Regions from separate parts of the Phyllobacterium sp. P30BS-XVII genome, predicted to be linked through region 3. Evidence: predicted binding sites of a transcription regulator. Region 3 holds the regulator's gene; each other region holds the start of a gene.
What was found. Region 3 encodes LexA, which represses DNA repair genes until DNA is damaged. Its sites were predicted from a motif close to TGTTCNNNNTGTGTTCNG; they were not measured.

Region 1: parE (DNA topoisomerase IV subunit B) is a predicted target of LexA. The motif match lies at 3,251-3,268, and genes of this name have one in related genera.
Region 2: FHW17_RS08260 (UvrD-helicase domain-containing protein) is a predicted target of LexA. The motif match lies at 4,332-4,349, and genes of this name have one in related genera.

The regions. Positions count from the first base shown of each region.
Region 1 is NZ_JACGXO010000006.1:301,207-308,012, reverse strand. It holds gene lpdA (dihydrolipoyl dehydrogenase) at 1-83, shown strand, start outside; gene parE (DNA topoisomerase IV subunit B) at 1,021-3,174, opposite strand; gene FHW17_RS18195 (helix-turn-helix transcriptional regulator) at 3,306-3,686, opposite strand; gene FHW17_RS18190 (DMT family transporter) at 3,875-4,801, shown strand; gene FHW17_RS18185 (acetyl/propionyl/methylcrotonyl-CoA carboxylase subunit alpha) at 4,875-6,806, shown strand, end outside.
Region 2 is NZ_JACGXO010000002.1:488,046-494,851, reverse strand. It holds gene FHW17_RS08280 (DMT family transporter) at 1-156, opposite strand, end outside; gene FHW17_RS08275 (Lrp/AsnC family transcriptional regulator) at 303-773, shown strand; gene FHW17_RS08270 (glyoxalase superfamily protein) at 1,058-1,597, opposite strand; gene FHW17_RS08265 (glucose/quinate/shikimate family membrane-bound PQQ-dependent dehydrogenase) at 1,819-4,149, opposite strand; gene FHW17_RS08260 (UvrD-helicase domain-containing protein) at 4,394-6,806, shown strand, end outside.
Region 3 is NZ_JACGXO010000006.1:192,810-199,615, reverse strand. It holds gene FHW17_RS17735 (ComEC/Rec2 family competence protein) at 1-2,070, shown strand, start outside; gene lexA (transcriptional repressor LexA) at 2,064-2,783, opposite strand; gene FHW17_RS17725 (substrate-binding domain-containing protein) at 3,007-4,035, opposite strand; gene FHW17_RS17720 (ABC transporter substrate-binding protein) at 4,498-5,760, shown strand; gene FHW17_RS17715 (sugar ABC transporter permease) at 5,892-6,806, shown strand, end outside.

The DNA.
Region 1 (6,806 bases), 110 kb from region 3:
GGACAATCCACGCACACCCGACACAGGGCGAGGGCTTTCAGGAAGCCGCACTCAAGGCACTGGGTCACGCACTGCATATCTAATCAGGTTTGTTTCCGCATCAGGGCGCCAGTGATGGCGCCCTTTTTGTTTTGTGGTTGTGGTTTGTGGTGCGTGGTTCGACATAACAACCATGAGGGAGAGGGGTGGGTTGCAAAACGATCGTCGCGCCCTTCGACAAGCTCAGGATGAGGGAGAGGGAGGGTTGCAGGAGCCAAGTTCTGCACCTTTTGCGCTGCGATCTCTACGGTTGGCCTTGCATCACCCAACTCCCTCATGGTGAGCCTGTCGAACCACGGAAGATGGTGATTGCATCCCCCAACATTGTAGTTGGGAAATATACCTTCCCCATTACCACGCCCGCTTTTGCGTCTGGCTATTGAAAGGTGGGAAAGACGGGCGACCCAAAAGGGGAACGCGGAAGTCTTGGTATTGGTAGTGTAGTCATGCGTTCCCCGGAGATTTTCCTGTTTCAACCAAGAAAATAACCGGATCACCCGTCTCGATGACTGGTTTTACCCTTGTGAGACAAAACCGTTCCCCTGCAGGGTTAACAGCCCCACAGGTGAAATCATCGATCCTTTCCTGACTTCAGAAGGTTTCCGGAGCATTCCCGCCGGAAAGGACACCATCAGAATAAACGAGGTGGGATGGTGTTGGATAAGTTGGTGTGATTTTTTTGAGAATGAGTGGTTGCAGCGATTGTTGTGCGTGGTTCGACAAGCTCACCATGAGGGAGATGGATGGGTTGCAGGTAGTCAAGTTCTGCAACCTTTTGCACTGCAATCTCTGCGACTAGCATTGCAGCCAACATTCTCCCTCATCCTGAGCTTGTCGAAGGGCGCAACAATGGTTGTGCAACCCACGCATCTCCCTCTTGGTGTGTCGAACAAGCACCACAACCACCAGCATTCACCCCTCCCAACAAAAATGGCGGCACCGAAGCACCGCCATTCCAGACTGATTGGCTCAAGCGGATGTTCAAATATCCAGCTCTTCCACAAATGCAGCGCGGTCCTGAATAAACCGGAAACGGGCTTCGGGCTTGGTGCCCATCAAATCATCCACCGCAACGCGGGTTTCCTCGATCCACTCTTCATCGATCTGAACGCGCAGGAGCGTGCGCTTCTTGCGGTCCATCGTCGTTTCCTTGAGCTGGTCGGCGCGCATTTCGCCAAGGCCCTTGAATCGTCCGATTTCGATCTTGCCCTTGCCGGTGAACAGCGTGCGCATCAACTCATCCTTGTGGGCATCATCGCGCGCATAGGCGACCTTGCCGCCCTGAGCGATGCGATAAAGTGGCGGAACGCCAAGGAAGAGATGGCCGTTGCGGATAAGATCCGGCATTTCCTGATAGAAAAACGTGATCAGCAGCGAGGCGATGTGCGCACCGTCGACGTCAGCATCGGTCATGATGATAACGCGGTCATAGCGCAAATCCTCATCGCGATATTTCGACCGCGTGCCGCAGCCGAGTGCGAGGATAAGATCACCGATCTGCTGGTTGGCCGTCATCTTTTCGCGACCGGCGCTGACCACATTGAGGATTTTACCGCGCAGAGGCAAAACTGCCTGTGTGGCGCGATCGCGCGCCTGCTTGGCCGAACCACCGGCGGAGTCACCCTCGACGATGAAAAGTTCAGCGCCAAGCGCGCCCGTCTGGCTGCAATCGGCGAGCTTGCCCGGCAAACGCAGTTTGCGCACGGCGGACTTGCGGTTGACTTCCTTTTCCTGACGGCGCTTTACCCGCTCGTCGGCGCGTTCCACCACCCATTCAAGCAGTTTTGATGCTTCCTGCGGCGAGGCGGCAAGCCAGTGATCGAAGGGATCGCGGATGGCGTTTTCAACGATGCGCTGCGCTTCAACGGTCGCCAGCTTGTCCTTGGTCTGGCCGACAAATTCCGGCTCGCGGATGAACACGGACAACATCGCCGCCGAGGAAATCATCACATCATCAGTGGTGATGATCGAGGCACGCTTGTTGCCCGTCAGTTCCGCATAGGCTTTCAGGCCACGGGTAAGGGCGATGCGCAAGCCCGCCTCGTGCGTGCCGCCTTCTCCGGTCGGAATGGTGTTGCAATAGGAATTGACAAAGCCATCACCGCCATACCAGGCAACGGCCCATTCCAGCGCGCCATGGCCACTGGCCTTTTCGGTCTTGCCCGAGAACATTTCTCGCGTGACCTGAAAATCCTTGCCGAGCGACGCACCGAGATAATCCTTCAACCCGCCAGGGAAGTGGAAAACCGCCTTGTCAGGCGTCGGGTCCTTCGGATCAAGCAGGGATGGTGCGCAGTTCCAGCGGATTTCAACGCCGCCGAAGAGATAGGCCTTTGACCGCGCCATCTTGAAAAGCCGGGCAGGATCAAACTTGGCGCCCTGACCAAAAATATCAGGGTCCGGATGAAAAGTGACGCGCGTGCCACGGCGATTGTGGACCTCGCCAATATCTTCCAGTGGCCCAAGAGGATGGCCACGCGAGAACCGTTGCCGGTAAAGGCGCCGGTTGAGCGCCACTTCCACTTCAACATGATCGGACAGGGCGTTGACCACGGAAACACCGACACCGTGCAGACCACCGGAAGTCTCATAAACCTTCGAGTCAAATTTGCCGCCGGAATGAAGCGTCGTCATGATGACTTCGAGAGCAGATTTGTCTTTGAATTTGGGGTGTGGATCAATCGGTATGCCGCGGCCATTGTCTGTCACCGAGAGATAGCCATTCTCCTCAAGATCGATATCGATGAAATTGGCATGACCAGCCACCGCTTCGTCCATGGCATTGTCGATGACTTCGGCGAAAAGGTGATGCAGCGCCCGCTCATCCGTTCCGCCAATATACATGCCGGGGCGGCGGCGAACCGGCTCAAGCCCTTCGAGAACCTCAATATCCGCAGCACTATAGCTGCCGCTGCTCGCGGGTGTTGAACGCGGGGATGCTTTCGCCGCTGGAGCAGGTGCGATTTTCACAGGCGGAACCACCGGCGTCACTGACGTGACTGGTGTCGCTGACGTGACTGGCGTCACTGGGGCTGTCGGGGTCACAACCGGTTCGGGCTTAGGCTGTGCAACCGCTGCCTGACGTTCCCGTGCTGTTTTGACTATCGCTGAAAAGAGGTCGTTATTGTCATCCATATCGTATTTTGGCCAATGCTACAGGGGCTGCGAATCACCAGCAATCTTTACATGGTTCGCATGGAAACGCGATGGGAGTTCGCGATCTGTTCCGGCGTTCACCACAGAACTATGGTCTGATAACCCAGGTTTCAAGCCGCTTTAAGGCTTGAGACCACCTTTTCGAGTTCGTCAATGCGCTCGCCAAGCGCTTCATGCAGAAGCTTGAGATTTGCAATCTGGCTTTTCAGCACCTGATTATCGTCGGCTGTTTCGCTTTCATCGGGTGATTGCCCGACCCCGTGCATCAGCCATGTTGGCGTAACGCCCAGTGACCCAGCCAGCATGAACAATCTGTTGGCGCGCGGCTCCGACCGGTCGGATTCCCAGGCGGCAAGCGTTTCGGCTTTCACGCCAATGCGTTCGGCGAGTTCTGCCACCGTCATGGACTTGGCATCTCGGGCGCGCGACAGGCGGCCGCCTGTCGTGTCCATATCAGGCACGTCAGTCATGATATTATTGGAAAAAGTCATGGGGATTCTCCATTTTTTTCTTGTTTTTGCGGGTGTGGGAGGGGCCTTTTGCAACATTTACTGACTGAAAAGTCAAATCTGCCGCCATTTTGCGTCAGTATTCCATTCTCCGGGCGATTGCATTTTTCCACAGAGCCGATATGCCAGAAGGCCTCGCCTGAGCTATTTGTCCCGGAAAGGTCGACAGCATGGAAAACACAACCTCACCGCAGATGAGGGGCGTTGGAACGATGGCCGGTGCCATGTTTATCCTGCCGATGATGGATGCGATCGCCAAATGGCTTTCAACTGTTGATAGCCTGCCACCTGCGACCGTGACGCTCTCCCGCTTCGTGGTTCAGACGATCCTGACTTTGCTGATTATTGTCGCGCTGACAGGTATGCGGTCGCTGAAACCCCATAATCTCTGGGGCAATCTGTTTCGCGGCTTTCTGATGGGGATTGGCAGCCTGTGCTTTTTCGCCGCCGTCAAATATATGCCGCTGGCTGATGCCATGGCGGTGTTCTTTGTCGAGCCGCTGATGCTGACGCTGCTCTCCGCCGTCGTCCTGAAAGAGACGGTGGGCTGGCGCAGGCGCATTGCCGTTGCCATCGGGTTTATCGGCACGCTAATCGTTATCCAGCCAAGCTGGGAGCTTTTTGGCTGGGTATCGCTGCTGCCGCTGGGCACGGCGGCGCTCTTTGCCGTCTATCTCGTTCTCAATCGGCGCTTTGGCGCCCATGATACGCCGCTTGTCATGCAGCTTTATGCGGGCATTGGCGGTACGGTGACAGTGATTGTCGCGCTTTTCTTCGGTGCCTGGTTCGGTGTCAGCGATATGACGCTGGGAACGCCGGCAACCGGCATGTCGTGGTTTCTGCTGTTTGCCATCGGGGCAATTGCCACGGGTGGCCATCTTCTGGTTGTGCAGGCCTCGCGTCTCGCACCAGCTTCGCTTCTGGCGCCATTCCAGTATCTGGAGATCGTCATGGCCGTCATCATCGGCCTGTTCGTGTTTCAGGAGTTTCCCACCGCTTCGAAATGGCTTGGGATCGCCATTATCATCGCGTCGGGTGCCTATGTGGTCTGGCGCGAGGGCAAAAAGCAGAAGGCTCCGGAGCCCGCTTTCAATTAGCGATCTTACCTGTTGAGCAAAGCTGCCATTGGCAATAGAACCAAAGATGCATGTGTGCGGGAGGTCCATAAAAGTGTTCAAGAAAATCCTGATTGCAAACCGTGGGGAAATTGCCTGCCGCGTCATCAAGTCGGCAAGGAGAATGGGGATCGCCACGGTCGCCGTCTATTCCGATGCGGATCGTGATGCCGTTCATGTCGAAATGGCCGATGAAGCGGTGCATATCGGTCCCGCGGCGGCCTCCGAAAGCTATCTCGTCGCGGACAAGATCATTGCCGCCTGCAAGGCAACCGGCGCGCAAGCGGTTCATCCCGGCTATGGTTTCCTGTCCGAACGTGCCTCCTTCTGCGAGGCGCTTGAGAAGGAAGGTATCATTTTCATCGGGCCAAAACCCAAGGCGATCATCGCCATGGGCGACAAGATCGAATCGAAAAAGTTTGCCAATGCCGCCAAGGTCAACACCGTGCCGGGCTTTCTCGACATCATTACCGATGTCGCCCATGCGGAAAAGATCGCTGGCGAAATCGGTTATCCCGTGATGATCAAGGCTTCCGCCGGTGGCGGTGGCAAGGGAATGCGCATTGCGTGGGACGAGAGCGAAGTGCGCGACGGGTTTGAACGGGCCACCTCGGAAGCGCGCAATTCCTTTGGCGACGACCGGGTTTTCATCGAAAAATTCGTCGTTGAACCGCGCCATATCGAAATTCAGGTGCTCGGCGATAACTTTGGCAACTGCATCTATCTGGGCGAGCGCGAGTGCTCCGTGCAGCGCCGCAACCAGAAAGTGGTTGAGGAAGCGCCGTCACCCTTCCTTGACGAGGCAACCCGCAAGGCGATGGGCGAGCAGGCCGTGGCACTGGCCAAGGCCGTTGACTATCAAAGCGCCGGTACGGTCGAGTTCATCGTCGACAAGCACCGCAACTTCTATTTCCTTGAAATGAACACGCGCTTGCAGGTGGAGCATCCGGTAACAGAGCTGATCACCGGCGTTGATCTTGTCGAGCAGATGATCCTGATTGCAGCGGGCGAAAAGCTCAAGCTGAAACAGTCGGATGTCAAGCTGAATGGCTGGGCCATTGAAAGCCGCCTCTACGCGGAAGACCCGTACCGCAATTTCCTGCCTTCGATTGGTCGCCTGACCCGCTATCGCCCGCCGAGTGAGGGCCCGGTTGGTAAGGCCATCATCCGCAATGATACCGGTGTGACCGAAGGTTCCGACATTTCCATGTTCTATGACCCCATGGTGGCAAAGCTCTGCACCTGGGCACCAACCCGCCTTGAAGCCATTGATGCGATGGCCGACGCACTGGATACATTCGTTGTCGACGGTATTGAACACAATATCCCGTTCCTCGCGGCGCTGATGCAGCATCCGCGCTGGCGGGAAGGGCGGCTATCCACCGGTTTTATCGCCGAGGAGTTCCCCGATGGCTTCCATCCCATCGCCCCCACAGCCGAGGACAGGGACGTATTGGCCGCCATCGCTCTCAGTGTGGAGTTGGTCCGCAAGGGACGTCTCGATGGCCTCAGTGACCGTCTACGGCCACATACGGGCAAGATCCGCGCCGAATGGGACGTGCGGATCAATGATGAATACGTGCCGGTGAGCATTCACCAGAGCATTGCCAAACCGCCAGTCAAGATTGAACTCTCGCTGCATGGTGGGGAGGACATCACCATCCGCAGCGATTGGCGGCCCGGCGATGCGGTCTGGGACGGCTATATTGATGACCGCTCGGTGAAGGCACAGTTGCGCCCGGTGCTCAATGGCGTGCGCATTGACTGGAAGGGCATGTCGGTCATTGGCCATGCCATGCAGACCCATGTCGCCGCGCTGGAAAAGCTGATGCCGGTGAAGCTGCCGCCCGATACGTCAAAAATGCTGCTATGCCCCATGCCCGGCCTGATCGTCTCGATCAATGTGAGCGAAGGTCAGGAAGTGAAGGCAGGCGACACGTTGGCAATTGTTGAGGCAATGAAGATGGAAAACGTCCTGCGCGCCGAT
Region 2 (6,806 bases), on a different contig from region 3:
ACGGATCAGGCCAAGATCGATGGTGCCAAGCTGTGTGCCTGTGCTGTGGCGCGTCGCAATGATCCATGTGGCCCAGATGAGCACCGTCACCAGCGCCCCGGCATAGCCTGCGCCAGATGATGTGGACTTCTTGTAGTCCTGAACGAGAGCAACCATCGGAATATCCTTTCAAAATCAGTCCTGATGACTTCTGTTGAACGGAGATTACCGCCAATGGCACGAGCATGTCCTTGCAAGTTGATGCCATCAAGACTACCATTTAAGCAATATTCGCAAAGTTTTATGGTTCTAAAAGGTGATTTATGCCAAATCTTGATAAATTTGATATCGGCATTCTTGAAGCGCTGCAGGATGACGCACGGGCAACCAATGTGGAAATTGCAGAGAAGGTGAACCTGTCGCCCTCACCCTGCCTGCGCCGTATCCGCAATCTGGAAAAATCAGGGGTGATCCGTGGCTACCGCGCCGATATTGACCGCAAGGAGGTCGGGCTTGGCCTGACCGTATTCGTCGAAATCAAGGTCGGACAGCACAGCAAGGAGAACTCCGATGCCCAGCAGGCCGCGCTTATCGCTCTGCCTGAAGTGACCGGAGCTTTTCTGATATCAGGAACCGCTGATTTTCTGGCCGAAGTGGTGGTGGAGGATTTGAGCGCCTATGAGCGTTTTCTGACGGAAAAGCTGCTGGTAATGCCCGGTATTTCGGACATCCGCTCCAACTTCGCCATCCGCATCATCAAATCTGGCGCTCCGCTGAAACTGCCGATGCGCTGAAAAAACGAACGCTTCCTTCTGGCAACCTAAAACACCTGCCTCGCCACCATCCTTAAACATCCCTCTCTCCGTCATCCTCGGGCTTGACCCGAGGACCCACGGCAAACAAGCAAAATCGGTACCGATACGTTGCAATGTTACTGGCCCTCAATGATGGGTCCTCGGGTCAAGCCCGAGGATGACGGAGAGAGGGATGCCCAGCATCTTTCGTGATGCCCAGCATCTTTCGTGTAAATGAATGCTGGCAGCACCGGATCACTCCAGCACTGCCAACACAAAACACTCTATTTATCTTCACAGAACGAAATGCGGTTGCTGAATGGATCGGTCACATGCACCTCGCGGCCCCATGGAGCATCCTCAAGACCGGGTTTCATGAAGCGGTAATTCTTGGCGTGAAGTTCCTTATGAAAGGCTTCAATACCCTTCATCCGTACAAAAACCCGCGCACCGGGACTTGCATCACCGGAATGCTCGCTCAAATGCAACGTCAAACCTGAGCGTGAGACCTGGCAATAGAGCGGAAAATTGTCGCCAAACCGGTGTTCCCAATCCAGCGTAAAGCCAAGAAAATCCAGATAAAACTCTCTTGCCTTGTCCACATCGAAAATCCGCAGGATCGGATTGGCAGGCCCGAAGGATATAGCATCCTTCCCGGCAGGTTCTTCTGCCGCAATCTTTGCTGCAAGCACGTTCCAGTTATCAAGACCGAACCCGGCCGCAACCAGTTCCAGACCATCACTGTGCGAAATATCGATATTTTTGGCTGCAAGTGCCTGTCGTAGCGATTTGGCCATCGCCTTGGCGTCGTGAAAAGTGCGCATCATCTATCCCTATCGTCATGTGAACGAGGAAAGTCAGTGCCCGCATTGCCGACCCGTTCACCAGACAAGGATGAAACGAAGCTTCATTGATACATTCACCTTGGGCTAAGAACCCGCGAGCGGCTGGCTGTATCTGCCTGCTCTATGGATAATGGCAGTTTGGATAGCAGTCAATAAAAAGCCTCCCGGAGTAAATCCGGGAGGCTTGTCATGCGGCGCTATTACTTCGGCAGCGTATAGGCGATGACATAATCGCCGGGCTTGGTATTGATCGAGCCATGCCCACCGGCGACGATAACGACATATTGCTTCCCATCAGCCAGCGCATAGGACATTGGTGTCGACTGGCCACCGGCGGGAAGACGCCCTTCCCATAGCTGCTTGCCGCTGGTCACGTCATAGGCGCGCAGGTAATTATCCACAGAAGCGCCAAGGAATGCCACGCCGCCAGCCGTAATGATCGGGCCGCCAAGGCCGGGCACGCCAACCTTGAATGGCAGTGGCAGCGGCGAGGAATCATAGACCGTGCCATTGCGATGCTTCCAGGCGATCTTGCCCGTGCGTAAATCCGCACCGGCCACATAGCCCCAGGGCGGTGTCTGGCAAGGCAGACCAAGCGGCGAGACAAACGGCCCCATCACCACCGCATAGGGCGCGCCCTCATTGCGGTTGAGGCCCTGCTCACTGCCCTTCGTGCCAACACCGGGTGCAGGCACGTCGGCACGTGGCACCAGCCGCGAGGTAAAGGCGAGATAGGTCGGCATCCCGAACATGATCTGCCGCTCGGGATCAACGGCAACGCCGCCCCAGTTGAACACGCCGAAATTGCCGGGATAGATCAGCGAGCCCTGCAATGACGGCGGCGTATACCGGCCCTCATAACGCAGCTTGAGGAAGTTGATGCGGCAGGCAAGCTGATCGAACATGCTGACGCCCCACATATCCTTGCCCTGCAAGGGTTGCGGCATGAATGTCAGGCCCGAAACCGGCTGTGTCGGCGATGTATGATCGCCCTCGATAGCACCGCCCGGTGCAGGCACCTCCTCGACAGGAATGATCGGCTCGCCCGAACGCCGGTCGAGCACATAGAGATCACCCTGTTTTGTCGGACCGACCAGCGCCGGGACCGTGCCGGTTGCCGTATTCACATCGACAAGACTTGGCTGCGAGGGCACATCCATGTCCCACAGATCATGATGCACAGTCTGGCGCACCCAACGCAGTTGGCCGGTGTTCAAATCAAGCGCCACGATGGACGAGGAGAATTTCTCCACATTGGCCGAACGCCCTGCCCCAAGCTGATCAGGCGTCTGGTTGCCCAGCGGCACATAGAGCAATCCGAGCTTTTCTTCGGCGCTGGAAATCGACCAGCTATTGGGGGAATTGGCCGTATATTTCTGCCCTTCCGGCAGTGGCGTCGTCACATCAGGATTACCGGAATCCCAGTTCCACACCAGCGCACCCGTGTTGATATCGAAGGCGCGAATAACACCTGACTGTTCGTGTATGGAATAATTGTCGTTGACCGCACCGCCGACAATGATTTTGCCCGCGGCAATAACCGGCGGCGAGGTGGAATAGTAATAACCGGCTGGATTATAGGGCATGCCGGTTTCAAGATGAACGGTGCCCTTGTCGCCAAAAGCCGGACAAACCTGACCATTGGCCGCATCAAGCGCAATCAGCCGCGCATCGGCGGTTGGCATATAAACCCGCTCTGCACAGGGCTGACCGGCGGCGACGCTCGCATCCGCATAATAGGAGACACCGCGGCAGGTCTGATGCTGCCGGTCATTATTGTCCTTCACCTGCGGATCAAAACGCCATTTTTCCTTGCCGCTCGCCGCATCCAGCGCAATGACAAAATTGTGCGGCGTGCAGATATAAAGCGTATCGCGCACTTTGAGCGGCGTGACCTGATAGGTCGTCTCAGGCACATCAGTCGAACGGCGCACATCGCCGGTCTGATAGGTCCATGCGACCTGCAGATTGGCGACATTATCAGGCGTAATCTGCTTCAGCGGCGAATAGCGCTGGCCGTAAAGGCTGCGGCCATAATAATGCCAGTCGTCATTGGGCACACCGCCAAGATCCGGCGTTGTAACGACTGCCTCCTTGCTGAGCTGGCCCGCGAGATCAAGCGGGTCCTGCGTCATGGAATAACCGGCAACCCCAAGCGCCACCAGAACCGTCACAAACAGCGCAGCACTTCCGGCTGCCGAACTTTCACCACCTGCCCGCACAAGTTTGCCGCGCACCCATGGCGTCAGCAACCAGAGCGCGAGGAGAATGATCACACCGCCGCGCGGTGCAAGCTGCCACCAGTCAAACCCGATTTCCCAGATTGCCCAGCCAAGCGTGCCGATCACCAGCACCGCATAAACGAGCAATGCGGAGGGCCGCCTTCGGAACAGCAGAATGGAGGTGAGAAGAAAGGCAAGAGCCGCGATGATGTAATACCAGCTGCCGCCAAGAGCGGCGAGCCAGACACCGCCCACACCAAGGGCAGCCGCAATAATGAGAAAAAGGAGAGCCGTCAGAGTGATTGCCATGGTAGGGGTCCTTTCCAAGCTCAATCAAGATCGAATGGTCCTGACATGAGGCTGCGAACGGGCCATCGGCTGCCAGATTCCTCTTATGACTAAGGCGTATGCCTTAATTCAAACCGGTGCAATATCGATGATTGAATTTTTCAATCGCAAGTTTCAGGGGAAACAATCAGGTAAATGCTGTATGTTCTTGCTTTGTATCGCATTGACCTAGTTTTTTGGTGCCGAATCACTACATTGGAGACAAATGTCCGGATTGCCAGACGATATTCCGTTTTTCGACGAACCTGATGCGCCTCGCCAGCCCCAGGGCATAGCTGCACGCGCCATGCAGGCGCGCGGCGCACCGCCTTACCTCAATGGCCTCAACCCGGAACAACGTCTTGCGGTTGAAACCACCGAAGGTCCGGTACTGGTTCTGGCCGGTGCAGGCACGGGCAAGACGCGGGTCCTCACCTCACGCATCGCCCATATCCTGTCGCTCGGCAAAGCCTATCCCAGCCAGATCCTTGCAGTGACCTTCACCAACAAGGCGGCACGCGAGATGAAGGAGCGCATTGGCGTTCTCGTCGGCGGTGCCGTGGAAGGCATGCCGTGGCTCGGCACGTTCCACTCCATCGGCGTCAAGCTGCTCCGCCGTCATGCGGAACTGGTCGGGCTGCGCTCGGATTTTACCATTCTCGACACGGATGATGTCATCCGCCTGATCAAGCAGATCATTCAGGCTGAAGGGCTCGATGACAAGCGCTGGCCCGCCAAGCAGTTCGCGCTGATGATAGACGGCTGGAAGAACAAGGGCCTTGGCCCCACGGAAATCCCTGAAGGCGATGCCCGCGCCTTTGCCAATGGCAAGGGCCGCGAGCTTTACACCGCCTATCAGAACCGCCTGAAAACCCTCAACGCCTGCGATTTCGGTGATCTGCTTTGCCATCCCATCCGCATGTTCCGCGCCTATCCCGATGTGCTGAAGGAATATCACGCCAAATTCCGCTATATTCTGGTGGACGAGTATCAGGACACCAACACTGCGCAATATATGTGGCTGCGCCTGATTTCGCAGGGTTCAAAGAATGTCTGCTGCGTTGGTGATGACGATCAATCAATCTATGGCTGGCGCGGTGCAGAGGTTGACAATATCCTGCGCTTTGAGAAAGATTTTCCCGGCGCTGTCGTGATCCGTCTGGAGCGCAACTATCGCTCGACGGCGCATATTCTCGGCGCAGCCTCGTTCCTGATTTCCCACAATGAGGGCCGCCTCGGCAAAACCCTGTTCACCGATGCGCCCAATGCCGAAGACGCCAAGGTCAATGTCCACGCCGCATGGGATTCCGAAGAGGAAGCCCGCGCTGTCGGCGAGGAAATCGAGCAGGCGCAGCGCAAGGGCCACACGCTCAACAATATGGCCATCCTTGTGCGCGCCTCCTTCCAGATGCGCGAGTTCGAAGACCGTTTCGTTACTCTTGGGCTGAATTACCGCGTTGTTGGCGGCCCGCGTTTCTATGAACGGCTCGAAATCCGCGATGCCCTCGCCTATTTCCGCGTTGTCGCGCAAGGGTCCGACGATCTGGCGCTGGAGCGTATCGTCAACACACCCAAACGCGGTCTGGGTGAAGCGGCGATCCGGCAGGTGCATGATTATGCCCGTGCCCGCGATATTGGCATGCTGGATGCCGCTGCCGATCTGGTGCAGACGGAAGAGCTGAAACCCAAACCCCGCTCCGCCCTGCGCGAAGTGGTGGAGAATTTCCACCGCTGGCAATCACTGATTGATTCTACACCGCACACCCAACTCGCCGAAATGATCCTCGATGAGTCCGGCTATACCGCCATGTGGCAGGCGGATCGTTCGGCGGAAGCGCCGGGGCGGTTGGAAAACCTGAAAGAACTCATCCGCTCCATGGAGGAGTACGAATCCCTGCGTTCCTTCCTCGAGCATGTGGCGCTGGTCATGGATGCCGAGCAGAACGAAAATCTCGATGCCGTCAACATCATGACGCTGCATTCGGCCAAGGGGCTTGAGTTTGAAACCGTGTTCCTGCCCGGCTGGGAGGAAGGTCTGTTCCCGCATCAGCGTGCGCTGGATGAGGGCGGGCGCTCCGGCCTTGAGGAAGAGCGGCGCCTTGCCTATGTCGGCGTGACGCGCGCCAAGAAAAACCTGCATATCTGGTTTGTCTCCAACCGGCGTATTCACGGCCTGTGGCAATCGACAATCCCGTCGCGTTTCCTCGAAGAATTGCCCGAAGCGCATGTCGAAGTTGTTGCGACTGGAAATTCCTATGGCGGTTACGGCTCCGGCGGCGGCTATGGCCAGTCACGCTTTGACCGGGCCGATCCGTTTGAAAACACCTATTCCACCCCCGGCTGGCAGCGCGCCCAGCAGAACCGCTCCGATGCCACGCGCAACAACTGGGGCTCGCGCTCCGGCTCAAAGGTCGAGCGCATCGGCTATGGCGAAACGGATTCCGGCCACGGCGCCGGACGCGGCTCGGTCAAAGGCCGCATGATCGACGGCGAACTGGTGGCCAAATCCGTCAGCGAAACCCCATCAAATTTCGATGTCGGCGACCGGGTTTTCCACATCAAGTTCGGCAACGGCAATGTGTCATCAATCGAAGGCAACAAACTGACCATCGATTTTGACAAGGCCGGGCAAAAACGCG
Region 3 (6,806 bases):
TGCATTATCACCGGCATGCTGTGCGCCAAGTTTGAAACCATGCGCCTTGATACAACCATGCTTGGCTCCGGCATTACCACCCGTTTGACGGGCCGCATTGTGGCGATCGCCCGGCCCGAACGTGGTGGCTGGCGGCTGACCATGGATGTCATTGCAACCGAACGTCCGCAGCTTCTCTATAAGCCAGAACGGCTTGTTATATCTGCCCGTTCCTTGCCACCCGATGCCGGGCCCGGCACCAGCCTGCATGGTCTGGTGCATCTGCGTCCGCAATCGGGACCCGTACGGCCGGGCAATTGCGATTTTGCATTCCATAACTACTATCGCGGCATTGGCGGCAACGGGTTCTTTCTGGGCAAGCCGGAAATTGTATCGCTTGCAAAACCCGCCGGGATTGCAGACCAGATATTGCTGATGGTGGCGGGCATGCGTCAGCAACTCACCAATCATATTCAGCATCAGATCAAGGGGGAGCCGGGGGCAATTGCTGCGTCGCAGATCACCGGACAGCGCGACGGCATCAGTGAAGCGACGAACAATGCCATGCGGCTCAGCGGTCTGTCGCATGTCCTGTCTATATCCGGGTTCCATATGGCGCTTGTTGCGGCGATCGTCATGGGGGCCTTGCGTGCCTCGCTGGCATTCTTCCCGGAATTCTCCGCGCGATATCCGATCAAGAAGTTCTCAGCCTTTGCCGCGCTGCTGGCCTGCGCATTTTATCTGCTGCTTTCTGGTCTCGATGTTGCTGCCCAGCGCAGCTTTGTCATGCTGGCGGTGATACTCATCGCCATGATCGCGGACCGCGCGGCACTGTCATTGCGCAATGTTGCATTGGCGGCACTCGTTACAATCGCCATCGCACCACACGAAATTCTGGGACCGAGTTTTCAGATGTCCTACTCCGCCACGGCAGCGCTGATCGCATTTTATGGCTGGTGGTCCCCACGCAGAGCATTGGGGAACAGCCGGCGCAAACGCCGCAATGGTTTGCTTTTGCAATTGCCGGACAGGATCGTCGATCATATCAATGGCATCGCCATGACGTCTTTGGTCGCCGGTTCAGCCAGTGCGATCTTTGCCGTCTATCATTTCAACAATACGGCACCACTTGGTTTGATCGGCAACGCACTGGCTCTGCCTGTCATATCCATCCTTGTCATGCCCTTCGCCGTTCTGGCGTTGCTGCTCATGCCTTTCGATATGGACTGGCTGCCCTTCCGTGTCATGGAGCGGGGGATTGAACTCTTCACCATCATTGCCAATCATGTCGCGGCCCTTTCGCCCAGCGGCCATCTTGGCCCAATGCCGCAAATGAGCCTGCTGCTCCTGAGTGCGGGATTGATTGTCCTCTTGTTCCTGTCGTCGTGGCTGCGCCTGTGCAGCCTGCCACTATTGGCCGTCGGCGCGCTCGTCATGCTGCGCGCCATATCGCCGGATATTGTCATATCGGAGGATGGCAGACTGGTCGGACTGCGCAATGGCGAAATACTGATGATCAATCGGCCGCAAGGCGGCGCATTCATCCTGAACAATTGGCAGCAGGGTTATGGGCTTGCGCAGATTATCAAACCCGCCAAGGCCAATGCGCAAGCTACAGACGGAATGTTTGAATGCGCGGACAAGCTTTGTACGGCGCGCGAACCGGGAGGGCTTATCATCGCCTATACGGATAAAGCTGCATACAGGGACGCAGCCTGTAGTGAAGGAAATATTGTCGTTCTGGCCTTTGCGGGAAGGGATGTCAGCTGTAGCAATCCCGGCACATTGGTTGGTACATTGCACGATCTTGCTTTGAATGGCGCCGCGGAAATCCGCTTGGACCCGGTCACACAGGGGCCGGTCACACAGGGGTATGGGGAAGCAATGAATGCTTCCAGGATCGAACAAGCATTGGATCAAAGGTTGATCTCAGCCAGCCTGACCTATGCCATTGGGCCGCCAGACCGGCCATGGAACACTTACCGCGTTCACTCAAGAGCGGCACGCAACATGCCGGAACGTGTACATAAGCCAAAAACAAAAGCGAGCACCCCGAACAGCGATGAACGGGATGCCGGTCTGGATCAATAACGCCTGATAAGTCCGACGAGTTTACCCTGTACCTGCACGCGATCCGGTCCAAAAATCCGCGTTTCATAGGCAGGATTAGCCGCTTCAAGGGCAATCGATGCTCCCTTGCGGCGGAAACGCTTAAGGGTTGCCTCTTCATCATCAACAAGAGCCACGATGATTTCACCGGGATTGGCCGTATCGCCGCGCTTGATGACGACGGTATCGCCATCAAAAATACCCGCCTCGATCATCGAGTCGCCTTTAACTTCCAGCGCGTAATGCTCGCCGCTGCCGATCATATCCGGCGGAAGGCTCAGCATATGGGTCTGGTTCTGGATGGCGGAGATGGGCACACCCGCAGCGATCCGGCCCATGACGGGAATGCTGACATTGGCAGGCATGTCCATGTCGTTGGAAGCGCGCGGCTGCGGCTTTGGCGGTGCAACATTGCGCCCGAGACTGCCCTCGATGACGCTTGGCTCGAACTTTCTCTGGGCGTTGAGCCCCGGAGCAATGGAGTCCGGCAGGCGCAGGACTTCCAGCGCGCGTGCCCTGTTGGCAAGCCGGCGAATGAAGCCGCGTTCTTCGAGCGCAGTGATCAACCGGTGAATGCCGGATTTGGAAGCCAGATCCAGCGCATCCTTCATTTCGTCGAAGGATGGCGGGATACCCGTCTCCTTCAGACGCTCATGAATGAAGAGAAGAAGTTCATGTTGTTTACGCGTGAGCATCGGCGATCCTTTAGCAGGGAATCGGAAAAACAAAACCAGAACAAACACTATCTGTTCCAGCATTGTTCTACAAGTGCTTAATATTCCGTTGCGACTGTACTCGAAGCGTCAATACTAGCTGTATGGTGATGAAAATGGCTGAATCGAAGGCGCTTTTTGATCGATCACCAATCGGATATCACAGTATTACGACATCAATTACCCGAATCGCTAAACGCTCGCTTCAACGCCGCGGAGCGATGGGTGGTCCGCTTGACTGGCGCAGGACAAGCTCGACGGGCCATATCTCGTGGATGTTTTCAACTGGCTCGCCATCCAGCACCCGCACCAGCAGTTCAGCAATGCGCGAACCGGCGGAGCGGATCGAGGAGCGGGTTGTCGTCATGGCCGGGACCATGTTGCTGGCGTTGAGATAGGGAAAAACGTCATCATGGGCGATGACAGAGACCTCCTTGCCCAATTCATAACCCCTGGAGCGAATGGCGCGGAAGACGCCAAGCGCCGTCATCATGGAACCGGCAAGGATAGCCGTCGGATGCGGAGTGTAGGATAAAAGCCGCTGCGCCTCATGAAAACCCGTTTCATCGGAAAAGCGCTCATGCACGATGAAACGCGGATCAATGGGAAGGCCCCGTTCCACCAGCGCTTCGCGATATCCCATTTCACGGTGCTCTGAGAATGTGTGCCCCTTGAGACCGTCGATCATCGCGACATGGCGGTGCCCTAGATCAAGCAGATGCGACGTTGCCTGCCTGAATGCACCGGCATTGTCGATATCGAGCCAGGCATGCGGCGCTGTGATATTGGTGCGTCCATGCAGCACAAAGGGAAATTTCGCCTCGGTGAGCATGGCAACCCGTTCATCCATCAGGGTAGGGCCGGTTACGATAATGCCATCGACGCGCTTGCTGGAAATCAGCCGCCTGTAGGCTGCCAGTTCATCATTGTTGATGCTCGGGCTCATCAGCAGGTCCATTTCATGCAGTGAAAGCTGCTCGGCCAGACCGGAGAAAAACTCGCTTGTGTGCGGGCCAAAACGTTCACTGCGATCGCGCGGCATCAAAATGCCGATAGCACCGATGCGACCAATGGCAAGGCGGCGCGCATTGGCATTGGCACTGTAACCGAATTTGAGCGCGGCCTCGCTGACGCGCTCACGGGTTGCCTTGTTAACCTCAGGATAGCCGTTCAGGGCGCGACTGACTGTTGTCTGCGAGAGTCCCAATTGGTCGGCCAGTTCCTTAAGTTTCATGGCAGCAATCCAGTATTCAATTCGATCAGGCAAAGCAGCCAAACATTCCGGTGACCGGAACGCTATGTCCGCAGCGCAGATATGACCGCAAATAATAAACACAACCAGAGTAAAAATTCAAAGCGCTTTGAGCAATTTCTCGCAATATTGTGATCTATGGTTATCAGCCCCGAGTTTCAACAAGGGACATGCCCGCTTTTTATGATGTGAGCGTTCGGACACAATAGCTTGTTATTCAATAGTAATATTGGAAAATGATCAATCTGGGAATGTAGGGCTCCAAGGCAATAGCCAATTTGCGGCTTGACAGTTTAAAACAGCTTTGCCATTTTTCATTCAAAGCGCTTTGAATTTATGGTTTGAATGAGTTTACCAAAGCGCTTCAGGAGGAGTTTTACGAGGGGAAACTGGCGTCACCACGATGCAAGTGATCCGATTCCATCAGATTTTTGGGAGGAAATCATGAAAGCCAAATCATTTATTGCGACCCTTTTGACCACCACTTTGCTGGCGTCGGGAGCATTTGCCGCCAATCTTGCCATCGTGTCGGGTGATACGGGCAATGGACGCGAGTTTCTGCGCAGCCAGCTCGACAAGTTTGAAAAGGAAACGGGCAACAAGGTTTCAATTGTTGCCATGCCCGCCAATAGCTCCGATAATTTCGGCCAGTACCGTCTTTGGCTCGCTGCCGGAAATACCGATATTGATGTTTACCGCACCGACGTGATCTGGGCGCCGCAATTGGCCGACCAGTTTCTTGATCTGAAGCCTGCAGCCAAAGACGTTATCGACCAGCACATTCCCTCGATCATTGAAAGCCAGACCGTGGATGGCAAGCTTGTGGCTTTGCCGATGTTCACGGATGCTCCGGCGCTCTATTACCGCAAGGATCTTCTTGAGAAGTACAAGAAGCCTGTGCCAAAGACCTGGGATGAGATGGCGGCAACCGCCAAGGAAATTCAGGATGGTGAGCGCGCCGCCGGTAACAAAAGCATTTACGGCTTTGTATTTCAGGCCAATGCCTATGAAGGCCTGACCTGCAATGCGCTTGAATGGGTGAAATCATCGGGCGGCGGACAGATCATTGAGGCTGATGGCACGATCTCCATAAACAACCCCGATGCGGCCACCGCTATTGATCGGGCCAAGGGCTGGGTCGATTCAATCTCGCCAAAGGGTGTGCTCGCCTATACGGAAGAAGAGGCACGCGGTGTCTGGCAGACGGGCAATTCTGTCTTCATGCGCAATTGGCCTTACGCCTATGCGCTTGGCGGTGCCGATGGCAGCACGATCAAGGGCAAGTTCGATGTGGCACCTTTGCCAAGCGGCAAGGAAGGTCAAAATTCAGCGGCAACGCTTGGCGGCTGGAATCTTGCGGTTTCCAAATATTCGAAATCACCCGAGGAGGCGATCAAGCTTGCCATGTTCCTCGGCTCTCCCGAACAGCAGAAGGCGCGGGCGATCGCGCTTGCCAGCATGCCAACCATCAAGGCGCTGTATGACGACAAGGATGTTGCAGCAGCACAGCCGCTGATTCCAAACTGGAAAGCCGTATTTGAAAACTCGGTTCCGCGCCCCTCGGCGCCAACGAAGGTGAAATACAACGAAGTGTCCAACATGTTCTGGAGCGCCGTACACGACACATTGTCGGGCAATGGCACCGCTGCGGAAAATCTCGAGGTTCTCGAAGCCAAGCTGACCGAACTCAAAGGAGACAGCTGGTAGCTATCTGCCAGCAGAAGGGCACGGTGCGGATGGTGTTCATCACCTCCCGAACCCTGTTCGCACCGTTTGCCTGACGCTTTCGCTTCAACCAGAACCTTACGGGCCAAAACTATACGGGCAGGAATACGATTATGACGCCTTCCACCGCACGTTCAGAACTTATGCGACAGCGCGCCCGTTCAGCGCAGCTGTTTCTCATCCCGATGATCATCGCGCTCGCCATTGTTGCGGGCTGGCCATTGCTTCGGACGATCTATTTCTCTTTCACCGACGCTTCGCTCACCAATATGGGCGCGGCGAAATGGGTTGGTTTCAAGAATTATCTTTCATGGATACAGCTGAAAAGCGGCCGCACAATCTTTTCGGGCCTGCTGGTTGATCCGACCTGGTGGAACGCCGTGTGGAACACCGTGCGTTTCAGTGTCATCTCCGTAGCGCTTGAAGCCTTCTTTGGCATGATCGTTGCGCTTGTCCTGAATGCGGAATTCAAGGGCAGGGGCATTGTCCGCGCTGCAATTCTGATCCCATGGGCAATTCCGACCATTGTATCAGCCCGCCTTTGGGGCTGGATGCTCAACGACCAGTTCGGCATTCTCAACGATCTGTTCCTGCGTCTTGGCTTTATCAGCCAACCCATTGCCTGGACGGCAAGTGCCGATACGGCGATGACTGCGGTGCTGATCGTCGATGTCTGGAAAACCACACCATTCATGGCGCTGCTTATCCTTGCCGGGCTGCAGATGGTGCCAAAAGACATCTATGAGGCCGCACACATCGACGGTGTTCATCCGATCCGGCAGTTCTTCCGCATCACACTGCCATTGATCAAACCCGCATTGATGGTCGCCATTATTTTCCGCCTGCTCGATGCCATGCGCATTTTCGACCTGATCTATGTGCTCACGCCCAACAGCTCGCAGACAAAAACCATGTCGGTGCTGGCGCGCGAAAATCTGATCGAGTTTGACAAATTCGCCTATGGCTCGGCGCAATCAACGCTGCTGTTCCTGACCATTGCGCTGATGACTGTGCTGGCGATCTGGCTT